DNA from 2 places in the Bacillus cereus group sp. Bce041 genome. Region 1 is predicted to be linked to the other one. Evidence: predicted binding sites of a transcription regulator. Region 1 holds the regulator's gene; the other holds the start of a gene.

Region 1 (9,270 bases):
AAACACTTTAATTTTCCCTGTAGATGGAAGGTGAACACCACGACAAAGGTCGAAGAATTCGCCTTGCTCATAGATTGAAATAACTGCATCTTCTGGAAGATCGTTAATTAAATCTAATTTTAACTCATCGCCGATTTCTTCAAAGCGACGAATTGCTTCTGCACGTGGTACTTCATGACGAACGATTTCCAAGTTCTCGTTCACGATTTTTTGCATTTCTTTTTCGATTTTCTTGAAGTCTTCAACTGTAATTGCTTCTTCCATATCAATATCGTAGTAGAAGCCATTTTCAATTACTGGACCAATGCCGAGCTCAACCTTAACATCTTTATATAAACGTTTTAACGCTTGTGCTAAAAGGTGGGCTGTTGAATGGCGTAAAATATATAGGCCATCTTCAGAATCTAATGTAATGATAGAAACTGCACCATCTTCTTCGATTGGTGTAACAAGATCGATCATCTCATCGTTTAATTTTCCAGCTACAGCTTTTTTCTTTAAGCCTGGGCTAATAGAAGCTGCGATTTCTTCAGTTGTTACGCCTTTTGGAAACTCCTTCACAGCTCCATCAGGGAAAGTAATTTTAACTACATCTGCCATCACTGGTCACTCCTCTTTTTCTCAAAATAAAAAACACTCATCCCGTAAAAAGGGACGAGTGTTGAATTCGTGGTTCCACCCTTGTTCCAATTAACATAATTGTTAATTGCTCAAGTTCAACATAACGGTGTTGTCCGTTAGCAATTACTAGAAAAACCGTTCACTGCTAAAGTTTAGAGGTGGTAAGTAATAATCCCGTACTAGGAAGCTCACACCCTAAGGCTTCCCTCTCTGAAAATCGTAGAAAACTACTCATGTCCTCATCATGACATTTCAATATATTTCATTTATGTAGGTAATTATATGCTCAAAAACTTAGAAAATCAAGGGCGTTACCTTTATTTTTTAAATTTTTCACATTGCGCTCAAAATCATGTAATTCATGTAATTGGACCCGTTCTTGGAACACATTTCGCAAAGTAATTATCATATTATGGTCTTGTTCTTTCGTATATAAATAAATCTTTTTGGGCGAAATAGAAAGAAGCGGCGCAATTACTTTCGTATCAATATATACATCATTTTGCTTTAATAATTCCTCATCTATATATTGGACCAACTTCTCCTGTTTTAAACGCCTACCTTTATCATCATAAAAGATAAAGCTTTCATCAAAAATAAGATGCATGCAAGACAAACGTGATTTACGGCTACTTACTTGTTGCCGAAGCGTCTCAATGAACATTTGGTATTCTTGCTCCATCTTATATTCATCAATTGCCACTTCCGCAAGTTTAGCCACCATTTCCCTATATGTACGAAGACGAAAACGGATATATGATGAAAACGAGAATGAGAGCGGATCACAAAGCCAATTATTTAAAGAAGACTTAATATATGACTCAAATGCGTTACGCGTTAAATCCTGAGCTACACCTTTTCTTCTTCCCTTTAAAATCTCATGTGCCATGTGCAATATTTGATGACACTCTTCTTGTTCTTCATAAAAAAACTTTTCTTTTAAAATCGTATAAATCCACTCATTTTGTTTCACATTCACAATGAAATACACCATTACTGGCAATAAGATCTTTTCAATATAATTCGATTCACGTACTGGTATGTGAATCACCACTTTTTGTTCCTGTAAATACACACTCGTTTCCTTATATAATACTTCCGCTCTTTTCAGCAATTGTCTATATACGTACATAGCATCATTTTTTTCTTCGAAGCAAATTTCAATCACTTTTGTCCCCCCTTTTATCCCCGCTCTAAAGGACTGTATCTATACGTTACAAATCCTATAAGAGTCCGTTCCGCGTGAAGTTCACTCTTAGTAGAATTACATTTCCTATCGTTAGAAAATCCACTCAATATGGCTTGCTAATTTTATATATATTAAGGGAGGGAGAAAAAAATGATACAAGCTACTATGAATTTTTATTGTATACTTTACTTATCAATAAAAGGGGGTATCTGAATGTTTGAATATAAATTCGTAAAAGTCGAATTACATTGGGGGTTCACTCGCTCAAAACCAGCTGAAGACTACCAAGAAATTATTCAAGAACATGCTAGAGATGGCTGGAGGTTCGTACAGATTGTTGCCCCTACGTTTGGCAGTTCTGGACAACCTGAATATTTCGACCTCATATTTGAAAAGAAAATATCACTATAATACAAAAGAGCAAGCTTCTCAGCTTGCTCTTTTACTTATGACGACGGTTTTTCCCACCAATCGGAATTGGTTTCGCTAAATATTTAATTCGTTCCATAATGCGTGCTGCCTTCATTTCTTCAGCCTCGCCACGCTGCGTATACGTTAAATGGTGTTCCAGTTGTTTAAAATCAAAATTAGACGTAAAGAACGTCGGTAAGTTTTCTAACATACGGAATTGTAAGATTGCACCGAGTACATCGTCACGGACAAAGCTTGACATCGCTTCTGCCCCGATATCATCTAACATTAAAACTTGTACGCGTTTAACCGCATCAATCTTCTCACCAATCGAATTATCTTGAATTGAACTTTTAATTTCACGTAAAAATTCCGGGAAGTATACGAGCATCGAACTTATTTTCTTTCGAGCAAGCTCGTTCGCTATTGCTCCTAACAAATACGTTTTTCCTACACCAAATTTACCGTACAAATATAAACCTTGTGCTTTTTTACCTGGTTCATATGTACTTAAAAATTCATTCGCTGCACCAATCGCATCGATACGTGCATTTAAATCAGAAGGATCTAAGTTTTCCATAGTTGCCTGTAAAATATCCGTTGGCATATATACACTTTGAACAAGTTTTTCATATTTCTTTCTCTCGTCATGCGCTACTTTTCTAACGCAGCGATCGTATTGAATATCAATCATCTTCCCTTGAATAACAAGCTTTGGCTCGTACCCTTGTAGCATATTTTTACATGAGCCTAAATCCGGACAATCCACGCAACCTACACTTTGTCCAATATATTCATATAACTTCACAAGACTGCGCTCAATCATAGAAGTCGTTACTTCACCCTTATGTTCATCTATAAATTCTTTCACACGCGGATGCGCCATTACTTCTGCCTTTAATACTTCATATCTATTTTTAAAGTTTTCATTTTCCATTAATTTTGCAAATGAATTTTGAATATGCTCCATTTTCTCACCTCAAAGAGCGTTCATTCTCTTCTATTAATCACGCTTATATTTTTTTAACACTTCTTCTAGTCGTTTTCGTTCATCTTCTAGCGTACTTGCATCTTTTTCTACACTTACATCTTTCTTCACTGTTTCTTTCTCTTGTTCTTTCGGCTCTTCTTCCTTAAGCCAATCTGGCACCATTTCTTTCCGCACCGTTTTCTTCGCCGTACGGCCTTTTTTCTTCGTCTCAGCCCACTCTTGATATTGACGGTTCTCTTCTTTCGCTAACGCCATCGCGTCCGCTACTGTACCGACCTTTTTACGTGCCCAATGCCCAGCAATCTTCTCGACATACGTTTTCGCAAGTTTCATATCTGAGCGTAGCATAACGTAATAAATAAGTACATTCACAACTCCTGGTGTCAATTTTTGATTAATCATGACATCTTCAACGATCTGCAAGTCCGCTTTCGTTGCCTCTGCACCACCAGAAATCTCTTTCAATAGTTGTTTTGGTGAGATTTCCTCTAGCTGCTTTATTAGCATCTCCTCTTGCGATGAAGGCTCTTTCTCTTTCATCGTACGTGCAGCATGAGGCTGTACTCTTTCACTTAATACCGGTAATGCTTGACCATTTTCAAATTGATACCAATCGCGCGCTCCTTTTCTAAGCCTTTCCATATCAATTGTTTGCATCTCTGTCACTGCACCAAGAACGATATTTTGCATCGATAACACATCTACACCATACACGTAAGCAAGTGTTATAACGCAGTCTCTCACTTGATCTGTAATCGCCTTTTTAGGAACAAGAGCGGACAATCCATCTACAAATAAAGAGAAATCAAAGAAATCATTCCAAACTTTCGGAGCGTCTCCCTTCTCGTTACTTGGCATAGTTGTCGTTTTTGGAATACGAAGGTCTTCTTGCGCATGCTCAAGTTGTCCTGGATTAAACGAACCAAACACATCATTGAAAGAACGCGTAACATTTTCATAAGAAGCAAAATCAAATTCTTCTTCTAAGAAATATTGCTTTACTTGATTATATTTTGTCCTGCTCAATCGATTGTATAAAAAGATACTTAAAACAATATCATCAAAAAACTGCTTCGGAGATAAAGGTGGTTGCAACTCATATATGAACATTCGAATATCTTTTTCTTTCTTAATATATACCTTCAAAAGCCCAATTGCCTCTAACTTTACTCGTTCCTCATATACTTCAGGAAGTTGCATTTGCATAGTCACCATAAGGGAATGATGCGTATTCTCTTTTCCAAATACACGATCTTGCTCAAGCTCTCCCCATAGTGTCATGTATAAGCTAAAAGCTCTACTACCTATTAACGGCTGATACAACATCGTTAACACTTTTCGGTCGTAATTGTGCAGTAGTCCTTTCGCACTTACTTTATAACGATCAATCGGCAATAGCTCCATCCATGACTGTTTTTCCATTCTTGCTTTTCCTTTCTCTCATCCAATCTATCCTCTACTTCATTCGTTCTATCTTCATTATATAAATTCTTAGTGAAAAAGAGCTATTAGCTTGCGCTTCTAGCTCTCTTATCCTATTACTTACGGTATGTAAAGAGAATAAAATACAACTTCTACTCTCTTTCTTTTTGCAGTATATCTTTTAATTCTTCAATAAATACATTTAAATCTTTAAATTGACGATATACAGAAGCAAAACGTACGTAAGCAACATCATCAATATCGCGAAGTTCTTCCATAACAATTTCACCAATCATATCACTTTTCACTTCTGATATACCTAAATTACGCAGTTCACGTTCCACGCTTTGTGTTACTTCTTCTAATTGCCTTAAAGATACTGGTCTTTTTTCACACGCTTTAATTAAACCGCGTAAAATCTTTTCTTTATTAAACTCTTCTCGTGTGCCTTCTTTTTTTACAACGATAAGAGGTGACTCTTCTACCCTTTCAAAGGTCGTAAAGCGACTTAAGCAGCTTTCACACTCTCTCCTTCTTCGAATAGAGCGCCCCTCGTCTACCGGACGCGAATCTAACACTCTTGTACCATTATGAGAACAGGATGGACAACGCAATTCATTCACTCCTTTACACTATACTCTTTATTTTTCTCTACTCACTTCACCTAAAATATATATACAATATTATATAACTCATTCTAACTCTCTTACCACTTTAAGTTCCAGCGCATCACTTTATCATCTCATCCTTAAAAATAAGATGGTATATAGGGCACTACCTCATTTGCAAGAGTCCAATTTATTCAACTAACGAGTACGTTATATTTTCCCTTTTTTATAAACTAAAAAAGAGGTGCATTATACACCTCTTTACATTTTAAATCAATTATGTTCTTTTTTAAAGAGCTTTTGTTTCTCTCTGCTTAATTTCGAAGCTACCAGTGCCTCGAGGAAGCTCGATGCTCTCACGCGTTTTCGCGTTTAAACCTTCTGCAATATATTCTGCAGCAACATTTGGATCAATACGATCCCCACAAGTATAAACATCAATACTTGCGTAACCGTGCTCCGGAAAGCTATGAATTGTTAAATGTGATTCTGAGATAATTACTACTCCACTTACACCTTGTGGTGCAAATTTATGGAAAGCAACCTCACGCACTTCAGCACCAGCTCTTAGTGCTGCATCCACAAATAATTGTTCAATATACGGCATGTCATTAAGCTTGTCGAAATCGCAATCCCAAAGTTCAGCGATCACGTGACGACCCATCGTATCCATAGTATCCATTCTACAGTTCCCCCTTGTAAATTTATTCTAACTGTTCGAATTGAAAACTAATTTGCAATTTGGCTTGCTCCACTACCACGGGGGAAAGTTAGTCCAGAGAGGTCCTAACCCTTTAAGTAGTGACTACGTACCTCAGCTCTTAAGTTTACGAGTGTTAGTATACTTTGTTTATTTTCATTTTGCAACAACAGTTTTTTCGATTTTCTGTCATATTTTCCTCTTTACTTTTCCCTAAAAAAAATAAACGATTCACAAATGCAGTAATCACAACGTTTCGTGGTATGTCCACTTTTTAAAATATACTTATATAATTTTTTTCCTTTTCAGAAAAAATTAAAAAAAGAGGGCAAATATCGCCTTGCCCTCTCCTCCCTTATTCACTTAAATGTGTTGCACATTTTCTTGTTTCGCTAACTCTTCAACAACTAACGTTACAAGATCTACAACACGACGAGAGTAGCCCCACTCGTTATCATACCAAGCAAGTACTTTCACTTTACGATCACCCATTACCATTGTAGATAAACCATCGATAATAGCTGAGTGTGTATTTGTATTAAAGTCGATAGATACTAAAGGCTCTTCGCTGAATTCTACAATACCTTTTAACGCACCGTTTGCAACAGTTTTGAATGCATCGTTAATAGCTTCAACTGTCACATCGCGTTTTACATCTACTACTAAATCAACAAGAGACACGTTTGGTGTTGGTACACGAAGTGCCATACCATGAAGTTTTCCGTTTAAATGTGGAAGAACTTTTGCTAGCGCTTTCGCAGCACCTGTCGTTGTCGGAATGATTGATTGTCCGCAAGCACGTGCTCTTCTTAAATCTTTATGTGGGTTATCAATATTTTTTTGGTCATTTGTATAAGCGTGAACTGTCGTCATTAAACCGTTTTCAATTCCAAACTGCTCATCTAACACCTTCACAACAGGCGCTAAACAATTTGTTGTACAAGATGCATTTGAAATAACAGTATGTTTTGTAATATCTAATTGGTCTTCGTTCACACCAACTACAATTGTTACATCTTCATTTTTACCAGGCGCTGTTAAAATAACTTTTTTCGCTCCAGCTTCAACGTGAAGAATTGCTTTTTCTTTCGAATTAAATTTACCAGTTGCTTCAATTACAACTTCAACACCTAAATCTGTCCAAGGCAATTCCTTTGGATCGCGGTTGTTTAAAAGGCGAATCATTTTTCCATCAACTAATAAGTGATCTTCAAATGCTTCTACTGTTCCGTCAAACTTGCCATGAACTGTATCATATTTAATTAAGTGTGCTAACGTTTCAGATGGATAGCTTGCATTGATTGCTACAATTTCGAATGCGCTTTCTTTTATTGCTTGACGAAATACCATTCTCCCAATACGTCCAAATCCATTAATTGCCACACGAGTCATAATATGTTATCCCCCTTGAATGCGTTATACTATTTATCTCCAATCCCAATAATAGTATAACACAAAAAGGGGATATGTCACTAAGCATTTTCATTAATTTCACAATTTTTTAGTCAATAATGTTCCACTTTTTTAAAATTACCTGCAATTGTGTTTTCGTTCCCATAATTGTGCCATCATTATTTATCACTTCATCTGCATTTTTCATTTTTTCTTCTAACGGCATTTGAGATTGAATACGAGCTGTTGCTTCCTCTTCTGAAAAGTTATTTCGTTTCATTAAACGTTCTAATTGCGTATGCGGCTTAACCGCTACAACTAAAATGCGGTCAACGAGTCTTGTTAATTTGCTTTCAAATAAGAGAGGAATATCTAACACAACCGCTTGCATACCTTCTTTTATGTACATTTCCTTTTGCCTATTCATTTCCTCACGCACTGCAGGATGAACAATTTTATTTAACTGCAATCGTTTTTCTTCATTATAGAAAACGACACTTCCTAGTTTTGGACGATCTAGTTCTCCATCCTCTTGTAACACTTCCGTTCCAAATACTTCTACTATTTTGTTATATGCTGGTTTTCCTCGCTCTACAACTTCTCTTGCGATAATATCTGCATCAATAACTGGTATGCTCAGTTCACGAAACATTTCTGATACCGTACTTTTTCCGCTTGCAATGCCTCCCGTTAATCCAATTACTACTGTCATAATAATCCTCCTCATAATAAAAGGCGCGAAACTAATGTTCCACGCCCATACTTACATTTTCCAAATTCCAATAATGATGAGTAATACTCCAGGCAGGAATGTAAATTTTTGTAACCATTTCATATTTGATAAAACCGTTCCAAGTTTCATTCCAATAAATAAAAACAAAGAACTCATAACTGCAACTAATATCGCCATCATAGCGGGTGCATACCCTAATAAAGATGCACCAATTCCGGCACCAAATGAATCTACAGAAAGAGCTATACCAAGAAGTAATGCTTCTCCTGCAGAAATGGTGCCTGATTTATCAAAATCTGCTACAGTCGGTTTCCGTAAAATTTGAATCACTAGCCCTAGCGAGGCAATCTCTAATTTCCAGACCTTCTCCTCTTGCTTCGGTTCTTCTTTTTTCTCACTTCGAAAAAATTGATATAATACCCAAATCCCTATTCCAATAAGAACAAGCCCACCGATACGCGTTGCGATAACAGGTGAAAATACTTTCGCGATCATATGTCCAATTCCCATTGAAACAAGCATAACAGCCGCTGAACACATTCCGATAATTATAATTGATCTTAGTGGAATTCTTACGCTTCTTAAACCATATGTTAGCCCTACACTACAGCTATCTAAGCTTAATGTAAAAGCTAATAAAATAAGAGATAAATAAAGGTACATCGGTAAGCTCCTCCCTTATACATAGCTCTGCTGTATGTATATGACAAATGCCTATCCGATGTTATCTCTTTTCTATATTCTAGGCTGACAAATTGGGCAGTAATGCGTTCCTCGCCCGCCAACAACTGTTTTTTCTAATATCGTGCCACAAGTTACGCACGGCTCTCCTTTTTTCCCATATACATTTAGGAGTTCTTGGAACGAACCAATTTGCCCTTGTGAGTTGATATACGTCCGAATTGTACTTCCGCCACGCTTTACTGCTTCGCCTAGCGTTGTAACGGTAGCCTCATAAATTCGCTCAATTTCTTCTACTGTTAAAGACGAAGCTTCTCGTTCTGGATGAATTTGAGAACGGAATAAAACTTCATCTACATATATATTTCCAAGCCCTACTAAAAGACGCTGGTCCAGTAGCACAACTTTTATTTTACGATTTGTCTTTTGTAATCTTTCTTGTAAATACTGCGGTGTCATTTCAGCATCAAATGGCTCCGGACCTAAGTCAGCAAGAGGCATTTGGTTCATTTCTTCACCTTT
Region 2 (9,270 bases), on a different contig from region 1:
CAAATTTTTATTTGTGTTTGTAATGGGATGTTTTCCTCACATTGAGATTCAACTAAATCGCCCTTCTCTTCAGAGGTAGGGTTGTTTTGGGTTATATAATGATATACCATGCCAACAAATACAGATCCACCAATAATATTTCCAATTGTAACTGGAATTAAATTATAAATAGCCCCACTAAAAGAAATTGTATTAGGATGTGGAGATATCAGGGAGATTGCAAATAGCGATAAATTTGCAATACTATGTTCATATCCAGATAAAAAGAAAGTAAAAACCAATAACATCATAACAATTATTTTTGCTGTATCCCCTTTTACTTGAGAAGGAAGGAAGCATGCTAGACAAACAAGCCAATTACATAGAATAGCTTTGAAAAATAGCTGTATTGTCGGAGTATTCATTTTTACTTCAACAACATTACTTATCAAATGTTCATATTCAATTTGATCAAAAATACCAGTACCATAAAATAATAATGCAAAAAATATTGCACCTACCAGATTACCTAAAAAACAAGCACCCCAATTACGACAAGTATCTAAGACCGTTGTTTTTTTTTGTAAGGTCGAAATTGTAAAATACATTGTATTCCCAGTAAATAATTCCGCTCCACCATATATTATTAATATAAGTGCAATTCCAAAAAATAAAGAAGCACTTAAATAAGTTGCAGGTGAATTTACAACGTGAAAAAAATCCCCTAATTTAAAACATAATACTATAATAAATCCAATATAGATGCCAGCTAGTAATGCACGAACAAAATATTGTATTGGGTTTATATCTAATATTTGTTTCTTCTTTTGTGCAAGTTTTATAGCATCAGCTATCCCTTGTTCTAACATAAAATTACACACTCCTTTAGTTCATGGTTATTATAAATAATCCTAAGAATAAACTACATGTTTCAATATTCACTTTCAAGATTTTGTTCAATATTTCACAAAATAAACATACTCACTTTACGAAATGATTCAAATGATGTGCAATCTGCTATATTCACTAAATCCTAGAAGGTGCATAATACACGAATATACCTAGTCAATATAGAATAAAAGAATAATTAATCTGGTATAAAAAGTTTTAATTTATCATGTTTAGGAAAAGCACTTCATCTTAATTTTTACTTGTATAGTGACGCATCAGGAAATTAATTATATTTATACAAAAAACTTTAATTTTAGGTACAGTGTGTTTATATGCGTTACTCTTTAAAAATTGAAGAAATACTACTATCAGCAAACATATTCAACATTTTCCATCTGAAATATCTTAGTAACATTTTTAAAATTTGCCTCTAACCTATGAGTTTAATGGGATCATCTTTGTATCTCATTACCCGAATAAAGATAATTTGTGACATATTTTAAAATAAACTATATATCAAGCAATCTGCTTTTTAAAATTGTTATAATATGAACGAACATCATTGCTCAACACTTCACAATCAAAAAGGAGAAATTGATATGAGAAAACGAAAACGCTTAGTAATAATCGGTAATAGTATATCTAGTTTACGCTGTATTGAACAGATTTTAATACAAAATCCTAATATGTATAGCATTTCTATTTTCAGTGATGAACTCTATCCTCTCTACAATCAAATAAACACTATTCCATTACAATTAGATATTAAAAATAGAATACAAAAGCAATATAATTGGTACAAACAACATAATATTAAGCTTTTTACAAACGAAAAGGTAATAGAAATTGATCGTGAGGACGAGGTCATTGTTACAGATAAACGCCGTATTGTTTTCTACGATAAACTCATCATTGCAACAGGATCTACTGCTTTTATTTTTCCCGTTAAAGGACTGCAATTATTTGGAGTAAATAAACTTAGAACAACTGAAGAAATCCAATTTCTATTAAATATTAAGAAGCATGCAAAGAAAGCTATTATTATTGGCAATGGCATGCTCGGTCTAAAAATTGCACAAAAATTATTTGATTTTGGAATAGACGTCCACGTAGTTCATTTCAGTTCACACTTAATGGCAAAACAAGATATCTTGGATTGTTCATCACTATGTAACAAGCTAAAAGCAAAAGGAATTCAATTTCTCATGGAAAAAAACACGGTTAAAATACTAGGTACAGAATACGCAGAGGGGATTCAATTCGAAGATGGCACTATTAAAAAATATGATTTAATTGTAATACCTATTGGTAGGCGACCTAATACACATTTAGCAGAAAAAGCTGGCTTACATGTTAAACGTGGCATAGTTGTTAATAAGTATATGCAAACAAATGATAAATTAATTTATGCAATTGGTGAATGCACTGAACACAATGGGATTACATTAGGATTTCCAGCCCCCCTCCACGCACAAGCTACTGTATTAGCCGAGCATATAACGAATGTATAGACAAATACTCTTTTTGCATAATTTCTTAGTTAATTAAAACTAATTCTTTATAACTTTTATCTAAAAAACTCTTCTTAATAATTGTTTAAGAAGAGTTTTAATCCTTTGAAAACGAATTAAAGAGAACACTTTAATATTGACACATTTGCAACCCCATTACGTACTAAATTAAAGTATCAATTTAATTAAGGAGACATACTAAAATGCAACGACACAAAAATATTTATCTATTAATTATTTTATGCACGGTATTATGTATAATAACTCTAGTCCATAAAGGTGAAAATAATAGCGCTAAAAATACAACATATGAGATAGATAAACTTGTTAAACTCGATAAAAAAAAATCATATTCTAAAAAGAATAATCCTTTAGAAGTCCCTTTGATTCTACAAAATCCAGAATTAGAACGTGGATGCGAAGTTACAAGTTTAGCAATGCTTTTAAACTTTAACGGGCTATCCGTTGATAAATTAGAGTTAGCTGAAAATATTAAATATGTACCTTTTCAAAACAATGGATTTATGGGGAATATGGACGAAGGATTTGTTGGAGATATGTATGACATAGATATGCCTGGTTTAGGTGTGCATATTAAACCGATTTTAGAGTTAGCCAAATTATACATATCAGAGAATTGTATTATAGATTTAACCGGAAGTAATCCCGAGGATTTATATAAAGCAATTGACAAAGAACACCCTGTTTGGATTTTAACAAACGCAAGCTTTCGCAAACTACCTGATTATGAATTTCGTAATTGGAAAACAAATATGGGTGAGAGACAGGTCACATACCGTCAACATAGTGTTTTATTAACTGGATACACCGATCAATATGTATACATTAATGATCCATTAGATACGGAAAAAAATAAAACAATTGATAAGAAGGATTTTGAAGAAGCATGGGTTCAATTAGGCAGACAAGCCCTAACTATCATTCCTTAAAAAACACAAGCTGTAAGTAGAGATAAACTGTAAATTACTAATTTATCATTATATAATTATTATATAATAATACCTAGTTTATACGAGAATCAATACCGCTCAATTATATATTTTAAAGGACACACCTTTACCATTGGAGTAGTACGTAAGGTGTGTCCCTCACATAAATCAAAAATATAAGATAAAATATTTAAATACTATTATTGTTGTATTGAACTACCCCCACTTTCACTTCGTTTAGAAGTGAGGGATTCCTAAGTAAAGAGTTCTATCGAACTTCTAGTTGATTAGGCTAACCCCGCAGTCCTTGCGGTTAGAAGCCTTATCGCTTCATTCTTTAGATTGATACTTGCGTTAATATCCCTATCATGGTGTGTACGGCAAGAAGGACAGTCCCATTCACGTAGGTTTAAATTTTTAATGTCTTTATTTTGATATCCACAACAAGAACATAATTGGCTGGAAGCAAATGTTTTGGATACGACAATGACTTGTTTGCCATACCATTTTGCTTTGTATTCCAACATTGATCGAAATTGTGACCAAGATACCTCACTAATTGCTTTTGCTAACTTATGATTCTTTAACATATTCGATACTTGCAAATCCTCTATACCGATAACATCGTGGTTTTTGATGATTTCAGTTGAAATTTTGTCCAAGTAATCTTTTCTAGTATTTGATATGTATTCATGAATTATAGCTACCTTTACTCGTTGTTTATTCCAGCGAGAAGATCCTTTCATTCTTCTAGAAAGAACACGCTGTGCTTTCGCCAACTTATCTTCTAATGATCGGAAAAACTTCGGATTTTCATAGTGTGTCCCATCTGACAAAATAGCGAAATCTTTTAGTCCTACATCTATTCCAATATAAGAATGTGTTTTCGGAAGTTCTTGTACTTCTGTTTCAACTAATAGTGACACAAAATATCTACCAGAAGGGTTCTGTCTAACTGTAGCATTTACAATACGCCCCTCTACTTCGCGACTTTTGGCAAATCGAACAAGGCCTAGTTTCGGCAACTTTATTTTGTTCCCTACAACGGCAATGTTTTCATTTGTTTGTTTTGTGGTATAAGATTGTACGTTGTTCTTCTTAGATTTAAAGCGCGGTGCGCTGTTTTGTTTTTTGAAAAAGCGTGTATAAGCATCCGCAAGGTTGCGAATAGACGACTGAATCGCAATACTATCCACTTCTTTTAGCCAAACAAGCTCTTTCTTCATGGCAGGTAGTTTGGCAGAGCATGTACCATATGTTAAACCTTTTCCAGTCTCTTTGTATGCGTAATTCCATAGGGATAGGAAATGATTGAATACAAAGCGAGAACAACCTATTGTTTTGTTAATTAGAATTGTTTGTGCTTGATTTGGATAGATACGAAACTTATAGGCTTTATTAATTATCATTTGATTCACCTCCATTTCGGTATATGACCATCATATACCGAACGTACATTCGATAGATAGTGAAGTAACACTTTATGTATGTCGAACAATTAAGATGGCCTTCTGCCATCCCTTGTTCGAAGCCAATTCATCTCCCACCTACTCACTTCGCGTTCCTTGAGGAAGGAGTCTTCTTGGCTAAAATGATAAAATATAAAAATGTTATAGTCGCTATTATCAATATATTTTTATCGACTGTTTTCATTGTGAAGTAATAACTTATAATGCCCCCTATACAAAACAAAAGAATTGCACATACATCATTTAATAAGGCTCGTTCATTTTTTTTGCTAGAAAAATAAATGTTTATACAAAAAAACGGGAGCATAATAATAGAAAAGTAAACTATACGCCATTCATAACTAAGAGCAATAGCTGTACATATACAAGCCTCACCAAAGTAAAGAAAAAAATAATATAAATAATACTTCTTTCGCGGCTGTTTTACATACATTAATAAGGGATATGTAGCTAAATACATAAAAAACCACGCTAAAAAAAGAGGTATATGATACCATGTCCATTTACCAGTTAAAATACCTAAAACAAATGGAATAAGCAGCATTCCCCAAGCTCCATGCTGCTTTGGAATAATTAACTTCATTCTTCCACACCTCACATTTAATTTTTTATCAAAATGTTACGTAAGAATGATAATAAGTAGCATATATATCATTAAATTTATAGATAAAAAACTTTACCAGTGAGAGAATCCCCCCACTGGTAATCATACTCCACCAATTTAGGGAATACGCATCCCAAATAGTAAAATATAATGAATTTCTCATACTCACTCTTCTCTTATAAGATAAACTATGTTTTTAAAAAATACTGTGAGTGAAATCACTGCATTCTATTTTTATACCTTTTATTTTATAAAATAAAACATTGTTCAGTGTGTTTTTACTCTCTATTGATATCCTCACTCTTTGAACCTAAAACAAAAGAATTTTTATCTATAAATAATTGAATCATTCTATATCTTTTCATTTTTTATGAGCAAGGTAATACGATAAACTTCTAGATTTAGTCTCTTCTAAAAAGAAAAGATTACATACTTCATTTATTAGTACCATTGCAGAAACGCACTGTATATAGTATCATTTATCGATGTTAGATACTATATATTGAGCAGGAGTGAATTTGATGAACAACTCAGACAATGTAAAACAGCAAAAAAATACTTTATGGACAACTTTTGATAAAATTATAAACAGTAACGATCAAGACTTAATGCAAGAAAATGCAAATGTTGATGGTCGATCTCCAATGGGAATGATGGGAACATTTGCATCAGAGAGCGCAAAACTTTATGTAAGGGAACATTTGCTTTCTAAACAAGTAAAAAAAGCTATTAATCAAAATATTTTATACCCACACGATTTAGATTTTTATGCAACAGGAACAACCACGTGTTCACAAATCCCTTTAGCACAATTGCTGAAAAAAGGGTTCCACACTGGACATGGCCATATGAGACAACCACAAGATATTAAAAGTGCATTAGCACTCTCGTCTATTATTCTTCAAGCTAATCAAAATATGCAGCATGGTGGGCAATCTCTTGCCATGTTTGATATAGATTTAGCACCCTATGTGAGGAAAACATTTGAAAAAAACAAAAAAAAGTTAATAGACTATCCGCTAACAAAGGAACAAATCGAAGTGTTTGCATGGAAAGAAACAGAAAACGATACATATCAAGCATGTGAGGCATTTATTCATAATTCCAATAGTATGCATAGCCGTGGTGGTGGACAAGTTCCGTTTATTTCAATTAATTACGGAACGGACACATCAAAGGAAGGAAGGCTATTAATTAAACAATTACTACAGGCAACACAAGCGGGATTAGGAAAAAGCGAAACACCTATTTTCCCCATTCAAATTTTCAAATTAAAAAAAGGCGTAAATTTTGAAGAAAAAGATCCAAATTATGATTTATTTGAACTTGCATTAGAAACAACAGCGAAACGATTGTTCCCTAACTTTTCATTTTTAGATGCGCCATTTAATGCAGCGTATTATAATGGGCACCCAGAAAGTGAAGTATGTTATATGGGGTGTCGTACTCGTGTGATGTCTAATATTCATGGTGAGGAGACAGCAATTGGCAGAGGAAATTTATCATTTACATCTATTAATCTAGTAAAATTAGCTTTAATAAATGATTCAAAAGAGGGATTTTTCAAATCTTTAAATCATTATATCAAACTTGGCATTCGTCAATTGCTAGAAAGATATTCTTATCAATGCACAAAAAAAGCAAGAGATTTTCAATTCCTATATTCACAAGGGATTTGGCGCAATGGAGAAAAACTACAACCAGAAGATTCAGTTACTGAGATTTTAAAGCAAGGAACATTGAGCCTTGGTTTTATTGGACTCGCGGAATGCTTGGTTGCCTTAACAGGAAAACACCATGGGGAAGATAAAGATTCATGGCAACTTGGAAAAGAAATTGTTACCTTTATGAGAAATAAGATGGACCAAGCATCAGAAGAGCATTGCTTGAATTTCACCTTAATTGCAACTCCTGCCGAGGGACTATCAGGGAAGTTCATCAAAAAGGATCGTGCTGAGTTTGGAACTATTACAGGTGTAACCGATCATGATTACTATACAAATTCATTTCATATTCCAGTTTATTATCCTATTCAAGCAATTAATAAAATACGTTTAGAAGGACCGTTTCATGCTCTTTGCAACGGTGGTCATATTACGTATATTGAACTAGATGGGGCGGCAGCACATAATCTAATGGCTTTAAAACAGATTGTTCAAGCAATGGCACAGTATGAAGTAGGATATGGTTCAATTAATCATCCGGTGGATCGTTGTAAATGTTGTGACTATAATGGAGTTATTGAAAATGAATGCCCCAGCTGTGGAAATATAGAAGACCATCATATTGAAAGAATTCGCCGTATTACTGGATATCTTGTGGGGGACATGTCAAAATGGAACAATGCAAAGCGTAGTGAAGAAGCAGATCGTGTGAAACATAAATGAAGGTAATGAATATTATTCATGATAGTGTAGTAGATGGTGAAGGGTTACGGACAGTTGTGTTTTTTGCCGGTTGTCCGCATCATTGTTTAGGTTGCCATAACCCCAAATCATGGAATCTTTATAATGGGACCGAGATGAGTGTGAAAGAAATTATAAAAGAAATTTTCAAAAACCCTCTAACTGATGTAACATTTTCAGGGGGTGACCCATTTTTTCAAGCTATCGAGGTCAAAGAAGTTGCAAAAGCTGTAAAAAGTTTAAACAAAAATCTTTGGATTTACACTGGCTATACACTAGAAGAGATACAGAATTCACAAAACAAAGATATGATTGAGCTGTTACATTATGGGGATGTTTTAGTTGATGGAAGATTTGAAATCGAAAAAAGAGATTTGACTCTTCCATTTCGCGGAAGCTCAAATCAACGTATTATACGCCTAAAATAAATATAATTCCCTTGCTTTTTTCGATTATTCGTTATCACTAATCCAATATTTATGAGCAGAAAGTATTTACTCATAAATATTGGAAATACACAATAAAAAAATTTATAAAAAGGGACATGCTCAATTCTTACACTTTTTTTGCAATGCTCTTGGAACATATACACAAAAAGGTTCGCTTTCCATGTAATCCCCCGTCATCGCAAATGCCCTAGAACGAGATCCCCCACAAACATATCGAAACTCACAAACACCGCATTTGCCTTTATAATTGTCTGGATTACGAAGGCTTTGAAAAACAGGAGAGTTTCGATAAATTTCAGCTATCGGTGTTGATTTAATATTCCCGGTTTTAATCGGCAATAGCCCACTTGGGTATACATCTCCAATATGAGAAATAAATACAACTCCATTTCCATCATTTACTCCTTTTGGAGCGCGTCCAAATTCATTAAATCCTTCCGTCATCCCTTCCATCAGTACATCTCTATATTGAATAATTTGATCTATCTTTTTAATTCCCTTCATTTTTTCTTGAAGAACAACGCGTCTATAGTGCTGAGCAGCTGTGGTTTTTATATCAAAAGAAACAGTTCTACTTAGCTGGTATAGCCAGCGGAACACTCTTTCATGTTGAATTGGTGAAATCATATCTTTCTCTTTACCACGTCCTGTTGGGACTAAGAAAAATACACTCCACAACACACAATCTAATTCTTCTACTAAATTTGCCATATCTTTAAGTACACTCAAATTATAATTAGAAACAACTGTATTAATTTGAATAGGGATTTTTAATTCATTTAAATGATGAATTGCATCCATTGTTAATTTAAATGACCCCTCTGTTCCTCTAAAATGATCGTGTACTTCAGCTGTTGGTCCATCTATACTAAATGCCCATCTAGCAATCCCAACATCTTTTGCTTTTTTAATCGCTTCTTTAGTAACTTTTGGAGTAGCACTGGGTGTCATGGAAACCCGAATACCTTTCTTCACCGCGTATTCAGCAATATCATATATATCCGAACGCATT

The links. The regulator NrdR, encoded in region 1, represses ribonucleotide reductase genes. The targets are predictions, from matches to a motif close to AACACNATATATNGTGTT.
Positions count from the first base shown of each region.
Region 2: ACUN13_RS29225 (anaerobic ribonucleoside triphosphate reductase) is a predicted target of NrdR. The motif match lies at 5,864-5,881, and genes of this name have one in related genera.

Region 1 covers NZ_JBQXON010000001.1:815,285-824,554, forward strand. Annotated here, with positions in the region: gene thrS (threonine--tRNA ligase) at 1-600, opposite strand, end outside; T-box leader at 648-876, opposite strand; gene ytxC (putative sporulation protein YtxC) at 908-1,789, opposite strand; gene ACUN13_RS04255 (DUF4177 domain-containing protein) at 2,024-2,221, shown strand; gene dnaI (primosomal protein DnaI) at 2,253-3,191, opposite strand; gene ACUN13_RS04265 (replication initiation and membrane attachment family protein) at 3,225-4,634, opposite strand; gene nrdR (transcriptional regulator NrdR) at 4,787-5,248, opposite strand; gene speD (adenosylmethionine decarboxylase) at 5,532-5,915, opposite strand; gene ACUN13_RS04280 (glyceraldehyde-3-phosphate dehydrogenase) at 6,306-7,334, opposite strand; gene coaE (dephospho-CoA kinase) at 7,444-8,046, opposite strand; gene ytaF (sporulation membrane protein YtaF) at 8,098-8,730, opposite strand; gene mutM (DNA-formamidopyrimidine glycosylase) at 8,803-9,270, opposite strand, start outside.
Region 2 covers NZ_JBQXON010000020.1:32,738-42,007, reverse strand. Annotated here, with positions in the region: gene ACUN13_RS29250 (formate/nitrite transporter family protein) at 1-848, opposite strand, end outside; gene ACUN13_RS29245 (FAD-dependent oxidoreductase) at 1,470-2,381, shown strand; gene ACUN13_RS29240 (C39 family peptidase) at 2,585-3,331, shown strand; gene tnpB (IS200/IS605 family element RNA-guided endonuclease TnpB) at 3,619-4,740, opposite strand; partial or broken gene ACUN13_RS29230 (YwiC-like family protein) at 4,895-5,383, opposite strand; gene ACUN13_RS29225 (anaerobic ribonucleoside triphosphate reductase) at 5,926-7,791, shown strand; gene nrdG (anaerobic ribonucleoside-triphosphate reductase activating protein) at 7,788-8,237, shown strand; gene ACUN13_RS29215 (TIGR04053 family radical SAM/SPASM domain-containing protein) at 8,358-9,270, opposite strand, start outside.